2 regions of the Agromyces sp. NPDC060279 genome follow, and region 2 is predicted to be linked to the other one. Evidence: predicted binding sites of a transcription regulator. Region 2 holds the regulator's gene; the other holds the start of a gene.

Region 1 (4,023 bases), on a different contig from region 2:
CCCGAGGCTTCGGGCCGACGGGCGTGCGCGCGGTGCGCTTCCGCCCGCGAGCGGACACCCCGGAGCCGCCGCGCCTGCCCCAGTCGCTCGACGGGGCGCTCGTGCGGCTCGCGACGCTCGACGACGCGGAGCGCCTCGGCGAGCTGGACGCCCGGCTGCTCACTCTGGACGCGCACTTCGCCGGGGTCACGATGCGCGAGAACGCCGGCACCGGATTCGCCGCCGCGTACCGGGACCGGCTGCGTCGAGCGCCGGACACCACCTGGGTGCTCGAGCGCGACGGCGAGGTGACCGGGTTCATCCACGTCGTGCCCGACGCCGACTCGCCGGAACCCGACTCGCGCCTGCTGTCGGATCAGGGCGGCCAGTATCTCGTGGTGATGTACCTCGACGAGGCCGAGCGCGGCGCCGGCCTGGGGGCTGCCTTCCTGCAGCTGGCCCATGACGCCCTGGACGCGGCCGGGACGCCCTACATCGTGCTCAGCTACGCGGTCGCGAACCCTCGCTCGGGGCCGTTCTGGTCGCGGAACGGCTACCGCCCGATCGTGACCGAATGGCAGCGCCGTCCCGCGATCTTCGCGCCGATCCCTGGCCCGGCCGCGCACACGGAGTAGCCCACGCATCTCACGCCACCGCCGATGCACGCCTCGACCGGCGGTGACTGAACGCAGGCACCATCGCACGGTTGCCTGGTCTTGGTCTCTGTTGGGGGTCGAGGTGGGCGGGTGGGGTGAACCAGCTGTGTCCGTCGCGGATGCGGATGGTCCAGCCGTCGTCGTGCACCCGATGGTGGTGGTGACTGCAGAGGAGGATGCCGTTGTCGAGGTCGGTAGGGCCTTCGTCGCGGTTCCACCAGGCGATGTGGTGCGCTTCAGTGTGGCTCGGCGGGCGCATGCATTCGGGCCAGGCGCATCCGCCGTCACGCTCGGCGAGGGCGAGTTTCTGCGCGGGGGTGAAGAGCCGTGCGGAGCGGCCGAGCTTGAGGGGCAGTTCCCCTCGACCGATCAGCATGGGCGAGATGCCCGCCGAGCTGATGAGCTCTCGGACCGTCTCCAGCGAGACCGGCTGCTCAATGCCGTCGATGGATGCGGCGCCCCGCCCGGCGGCGAGGGCTTCAGCGTCGGCGCGGACGACGACGGTCACGGCGCGGAGCGTGGGGACCTCGGTGCAGCCGAGGGTGTGGCGGGCGAGGTCGGTGAGCGCATCGGCGTTCAGTTGGGCGATCGTGCGGGTCTCTGCCGTCACCCGGTCGCCCTCCGATCCCGTCGCGGTTGGCCGAGCAGCATGGCCGCCGCGGGTGGCGTCGCGGGCGCGGTGCAGCTCGGCGCTGACGAGCGCGTCGATCGCGGACTTCACGAGGGCGCCGTTGACCGGGTCGAATGCGCCGCGCACGTTGACCATGCCCGCCTGGTCTTGCCAGATGCGCAGCCCCCGCCTGGCCCGGAGTTCGTCTTCGCGGGGTTTGACGCCATCGGGATCGAGCCGCGCTTCGAGGCGTTTCACGAGGAGCCCCAGCCCGTCGACCCCGACCGCGGGGGCGCGTTCGACGAGGAACGCCTCGGACGCGGCGAGCTCCTCGAGGTCGGCCCGCACTTCGACCCGGTCGAGGAAGCGCCGGATCACGTCAGCCGCGTCGATGCCCACGACACCGTCGTGCAGCGCCCGCGCGAGCGCGGGTCGTTTCGGCGGCAACGGCTCGGCGGTGAAGGAGGAGCGGGATGCCGTGGCGCGGCCGACCGCGACGAGCCGGACGGCGTCGACGTAGCGGCCAGCAGTGAGCTGGGCGATCAACCGCTCGGGTGTGGTGCAGCCACGGGCCTTCGCGAGGTCGTCACCGGCGATACCGCTGCACCGGTCATCGAGCTCAGCCGCCAGCCGCACCTGCAGCGCCTCCGCGACCCGGGAAAGCCCCGCGATCGCCTCGATCACCCGCACCAAGCCATCGTCGCTCATCGCCCGCACATCGGCCTCGGGATGCGAGCTCGGGCGGGTCAGGGCCCCCTGCCACACCGTCTCGACAGCAGCAGCAGCCGCGCTGAACGCGGCGAGTGCGACCGAAGCTGTGCTGGAATCCGTCATGCCTCCATGATCCCAAACCAGCCGCGAGATTCGAAGCTGTATTCGACAATAGCGCCACTTCGAGAGCGCGCGATTCTGCATCACGCCACTTCGAGATCGATGCGTGTGCGCCCTGCCCGTGGGTCGTGTGGACTGTGCGGGGAACGGCAAGCCGCGATGCACGCCCAGTCAAGGCTGCACCGCCAGGCCGCAGTGCTACAGCCGCACGAGCGCCACGCCGGTGAGCACGGCGGTGCCGGCCTCGGCCGAGGCTTCGAGGTCGATCACCGCGCGAATCCGCCAGTCGTGGTGGCCCGCGGGGTCGTCCACGGTCTGCTCGGCGCGCCAGATTCCGGTCGAGGCATCCGATTCGTCGATCGTCACGAGTCGAGGCGAGCGCGCGGCGGGTCCGGTGCCGATGGCATCGTGCTCGGCGTAGTAGGCGTCGAGGGCGTCCGGCCAGCCGGCGTCGGGGTCGAGCTCGACGAGCTCCTCCTCGCGATCGAGGGCGGCGAGCTGCACGCGCCGGAACAGCTCGTTCCGCACCAGCACGGTGAACGCCCGCCGGTTCGTGACGACCGAGGGCGGCGCGGGCGGCACCACGGGCGCCTCGTCCTCGGGCAGGTGCGCGGCCGGATCGACGAGCTCGGCCCACTCGTCCACGAGGCTCGAGTCGACCTGGCGCACGAGCTCGCCGAGCCACTCGATGAGGTCGAGGAGCTCCTCGTTCTTCGCCTCCTCCGGCACGGTCTGCCGGATGGCTCGGAATGCGTCCGAGAGGTACCGCAGCACGAGGCCCTCGCTCCGGGCGAGCTGGTACAGCGCGACGTATTCCCCGAACGACATGCTGCGCTCGAACATGTCCCGCACCACGGTCTTCGGCCGCAGCTCGAAGTCGCGCACCCACGGCTGGCTCGCCGCGAAGCGCTCGAAGGCGTGCGAGAGCAGCTCCTCGAGCGGCTTCGGCCAGGTCACGTCCTCGAGCCGGGCCATCCGCTCCTCGTACTCGATGCCCTCCTGCTTCATCGCCGCGACCGCCTCGCCGCGCGCGCGGAACTCTTGCTGCGAGAGGATCGGCCGGGGGTCATCGAGCGTCGACTCGATGATCGAGACCACGTCGAGCGCGTAGTGGCCGGTGCCCTGCTCGCTCGTCTCGGGGTCGAGCAGTTCGATCGCGGCGAGCGCGAACGGCGAGAGCGGCTGGTTCAGGGCGAAGTTCGGCTGCAGCTCCACCTCGAGGCGGATCTCGACTCCGAGGGCGGTCCCGTCGGGATCCGGCGAGAGCGTCACGACGCCCGCGTCCCGCAGGGTGCGCAGGATGCCGAGGGCGCGACGGGCGAGCTCGAAGCGCCGGGCCCGGGGCTGGTGGTTGTCGAAGACGAGCGCGGCGACGTTGGCGGCGACGTCGCCGCCGCGGGCGATGACGTTGATGAGCATCGCGGCGGTGAGCTGCAGCTGCGGCACGAGCGGCTCGGGCTGCGCGGCGACGAGCCGTTCGAAGGCCCCCTCGCCCCAGCTGATCTGCCCGGCCGGCGGCTTCTTGCGCACGACCTTCTTGAGCTTCTTCGGATCGTCGCCGGCCTTGCGCACGGCCTGCTCGTTCTCGATCTCGTGCTCGGGTGCGAGCACCACCACGGTGCCGGCGGTGTCGTAACCGGCTCGTCCGGCGCGGCCGGCGATCTGGTGGAACTCCCGGGCGCTCAGGTGCCGCATGCGCTGGCCGTCGTACTTGGCGAGCGCGGTGATGAGCACGCTGCGGATGGGCACGTTGATGCCGACCCCGAGCGTGTCGGTGCCGCAGATGACGCGCAGCAGGCCGCGCTGGGCGAGGGTCTCGACGAGGCGGCGATAGCGCGGAAGCATCCCGGCGTGGTGCACGCCGATGCCCGAGCGCACGAGCCGCGACAGCGTCTTGCCGAAGCTCGTCGTGAAGCGGAAGCCGCCGATCGCCTCGGCGATCTCGTC
Region 2 (4,023 bases):
CGCGACGCTCGCGCGCGGGCTCGCGGACGGGCGGCAGGCGATCGAGACGGAGCTCGCGGAGGCCTCGGCCGCCCTCGTCGACCGCGCCGGCGCGCCCGGGGTGCGGGTACCGGCGGTGCGCGCGCGGCTCGCCGCCCTCTCCGACGGCGACTTCGCCCGCGTCGACTACGACGCCCGCGTCGAGGCGCAGCGCGACCTCGGGCTGCCGGAGCTGCCGACGACGACGATCGGCTCCTTCCCGCAGACGGGCGAGCTCCGTCGGGCGCGGGCCGCGCTCGCCGGCGGCGAGCTCGACGAGGCGGGCTACCGCACGCTCATCGAGCAGGAGATCGAGCGGGTGGTGCGCCTGCAGGAGGAGCTCGGCCTCGACGTGCTCGTGCACGGCGAGCCGGAGCGCAACGACATGGTGCAGTACTTCGCCGAGCTGCTCGACGGCTTCGCGGTGACCGAGCACGGCTGGGTGCAGTCGTACGGTTCGCGCTGCACGCGGCCCTCGATCCTCTGGGGCGACGTCTCCCGCCCCGCACCGATGACCGTGGGCTGGTCGGCCTACGCCCAGTCGCTCACCGAACGGCACCTGAAGGGGATGCTGACGGGGCCCGTCACGATCCTGGCCTGGTCGTTCGTGCGCGACGATCAGCCGCTCGGCGACACCGCCCGCCAGGTGGGACTCGCGCTCCGCGACGAGGTCGCGGACCTGGAGGCCGCCGGCATCCGGATCATCCAGGTCGACGAGCCCGCGCTTCGGGAGCTGCTGCCGCTGCGCCGCGCGGAGCAGCCCGCGTACCTCGACTGGTCGGTCGGGGCGTTCCGGCTTGCGACGGGCGGGGCCGCGCCGGCGACGCAGGTGCACACCCACCTCTGCTACTCCGAGTTCGGCGTCGTCATCGACGCCATCCGGGGCCTGGATGCCGATGTCACGAGCATCGAGGCCGCGCGCAGCCGGATGGAGGTGGTCGAGGACCTCGGCCGCAGCGGCTTCGACCACGGGGTCGGCCCCGGCGTGTACGACATCCACTCGCCCCGGGTGCCCGGCGAGGACGAGGTCCGCGAGCTCCTGGAGCGCGCGGTCGCGGAGGTGCCGGCGTCGCGGCTCTGGGTGAACCCGGACTGCGGCCTGAAGACGCGCGGCTACGACGAGACCGTCGCCTCGCTCGCCAACCTCGTCGGCGCGGCGCGTTCGGTGCGGGAGTCGCTCGCCCGAGCCTGAGCGGGTCCGCCCGTCGGGCGTGAGACGAGGAACGGCCCGGGATGCCTCGCATCCCGGGCCGTTCCGCGTGCCTGGCGGCGTCAGACCGCGCGGAGCACCGCGACGACCTTGCCGAGCACCTCGGCGTCGTCGCCCAGGATCGGCTCGAAGGCGCTGTTGCGGGGGAGGAGCCAGGTGTGGCCGTCGCGCTGCCGGAAGACCTTCACCGTCGCCTCCTCGTCGAGCATGGCCGCGACGATCTCACCGTTCTCCGCGGTGCGCTGCGAACGCACGACGACCCAGTCGCCGTCGCAGATGGCCGCGTCGACCATGGAGTCGCCGACGACCTTCAGCATGAACAGCTCGCCCTTGCCCACGAGCTGACGGGGGAGCGGGAAGACCTCGTCGATCTGCTGCTCGGCGGTGATCGGGATGCCGGCGGCGATCCGGCCGACGAGCGGCACCATCGCCGCGTCGCCGACGGGGATCGGCTCGCCCTCGCTCGGCTGGCGTTCGTCGCTGCCGGGGAGCTCGATCAGCACCTCGAGCGCGCGGGGACGGTTCGGGTCGCGGCGCAGGTAGCCGGCCAGTTCGAGCTGGTTCAGCTGGTGGGTGACGCTCGAAAGCGAGGACAGGCCCACGGCGTCGCCGATCTCGCGCATGCTCGGCGGATAGCCCCGCGTCGCGACGGAGCGCTGGATGACCTCGAGGATCGAGATCTGCTTCGCGCTCAGGCTCTTGCGGCGGCGCGCACGTGCGGCCGGTTTGCTGCCCTCGGTCTCGGTGCTCACGTGCTGACGCCCCTCGTCGGCGGTCTTGCGACCGGAATGTCGGTGGTCCCTGATGGACTCTGTTCTGACATTCGAAACTGTATCCGCGCAACGCGGGTGCGGCAAACATTCCTTCGAGTGTGTCGCGAATCCGAGGCGGCGCAATGTTCGAAGAACGGCTTGCAGATTCGAACAATCGAAGATAGATTCGGAACACAGCTTCGCATCCGGCCCTCCCGGCCGAGGGCCGGGTGCGATTCTCCTGGAGGTGTTGAGATGAGCGCAGTGATCGCAAGCGGTGCCGAGTTCACCGCGAACGGCTTCGCAGGTGCCCGCACGCGGCTTCGACTGACCCGACGCGGTCGGGTCGTGTTCACGTCCCTCGGGGCGCTCCCGCTCGTCATCTGGGCGGCGCTGAGCGTGCTCGGCGCAGGAGTCGCAGCGGCCGACGACGCCGTCGGCCCGGGCGCGAGCTTCGAATACGTCACGGTCGGCGCCGGCGACACCCTGTGGGAGATCGCCGAGGCGACCGACCCCGGGGCCGATCCTCGCGTGGTCATCGACGACATCATCCGGTTGAACGGGCTCGACTCCTCGGTGGTCGAGCCGGGCCAGCGCCTGGCGCTTCCCGCCGCGAACTGAGCGCTCCGGCACCGCCGCACCACGGCGTCACAGGGTGCCGCGCATCACTAGCATGAAGTGGTGACGAGCTTCGAAGATCTGCCCATCCGCGATGACCTCAGAGGGCGTTCGCCCTACGGAGCGCCGCAGAAGGTCGTTCCGGTCGCGCTCAACGTGAACGAGAACACGCACCCGATTCCCGAGGATGTGGCGCACGACATCGTCGCGCGAGTTGCGGCGGCCATCCTCCAGCTGAACCGGTACCCCGACCGGGAGTTCACGGAACTGCGCGAGGCGTTCGCCCGCTATCTCGGACACGGGCTCACGCCCGAGCAGATCTGGGCGGCGAACGGCTCGAACGAAGTGCTGCAGCACCTGCTGCAGGCGTTCGGCGGCCCCGGGCGCCGGGCGCTCGGCTTTTCGCCCACCTATTCGATGTACTCGCTGCTCGCCTCCGGCACCGGCACGGAGTGGGTCGACGCCCCGCGCGACGCCGACTACGAGTTGAGCGCCGAGACGGCCGTCGCGGCCATCGAGCAGCACGACCCCGACGTCGTCTTCCTCTGCGCGCCGAACAACCCCACCGGCACTCCGGTCTCGCTCGACACGATCCGCGCGGTCGCCGATGCCGCCCGCGGCATCGTGATCGTCGACGAGGCCTACTTCGAGTTCGCCGACCCCGGCACGCCGAGCGCCCTCGAGCTCCTCGAGGGCCGGCCGCGCCTCGTCGTCTCGCGCACCATGAGCAAGGCCTTCGCCTTCGCGGGCGCGCGGGTCGGCTACCTCGCCGCCGACCCGGCGCTGATCGACGCCCTCCGTCTCGTGCGGCTCCCGTACCATCTCTCCGCCCTCACCCAGGCCGCGGCCCTCGCCGCCCTCGCGCACAGCGGCGAGATGCTCGCGATGGTCGACGAGATCCGCGGCCAGCGCGACCGCATCGTGCGCGAGCTCGGCCGGCTCGGCTTCCGCGCCTACCGGAGCGGATCGAACTTCGTGCTGTTCGGCGGCGTCGACGAGCCGGCGGCGCTCTGGCAGGCGCTCCTCGAGCGGGGCGTCCTGATCCGCGACATCGGCCTGCCCGGCAGCCTCCGGGTGAGCGCGGGCACGGAGGCGGAGACGACCGCGTTCCTCGAGGCGATCGCGCTGTTCGCGCCGAGCGCCGCGAATAGGATCGGAGCATGACCATGGCGAACCAGCACCGCACGGCCCGCGTCCAGCGCGAGACGAGCGAGTCGAGCATCGACCTCTCCATCGATCTCGACGGTACCGGCACGAGCGACATCGAGACGGGCGTCCCGTTCTACGACCACCTGCTCACCGCCTTCGCCAAGCACTCGCTGAGCGACCTCACGGTGCGCGCCAGCGGCGACGTGCACATCGACGTGCACCACACCGTCGAGGACACGGGCATCGTGCTCGGCCAGGCCATCCGCCAGGCGCTCG

The links. The regulator LexA, encoded in region 2, represses DNA repair genes until DNA is damaged. The targets are predictions, from matches to a motif close to TCGAACANNTGTTCGA.
Region 1: ACFWE1_RS05645 (DUF222 domain-containing protein) is a predicted target of LexA. The motif match lies at 2,110-2,125, and genes of this name have one in related genera.

The regions. Positions count from the first base shown of each region.
Region 1 is NZ_JBHXBK010000001.1:1,190,561-1,194,583, forward strand. It holds gene ACFWE1_RS05640 (GNAT family N-acetyltransferase) at 1-614, shown strand, start outside; gene ACFWE1_RS05645 (DUF222 domain-containing protein) at 625-2,079, opposite strand; gene ACFWE1_RS05650 (DEAD/DEAH box helicase) at 2,275-4,023, opposite strand, start outside.
Region 2 is NZ_JBHXBK010000002.1:476,423-480,445, forward strand. It holds gene metE (5-methyltetrahydropteroyltriglutamate--homocysteine S-methyltransferase) at 1-1,210, shown strand, start outside; gene lexA (transcriptional repressor LexA) at 1,291-1,980, opposite strand; gene ACFWE1_RS10920 (LysM peptidoglycan-binding domain-containing protein) at 2,236-2,601, shown strand; gene ACFWE1_RS10925 (histidinol-phosphate transaminase) at 2,662-3,762, shown strand; gene hisB (imidazoleglycerol-phosphate dehydratase HisB) at 3,765-4,023, shown strand, end outside.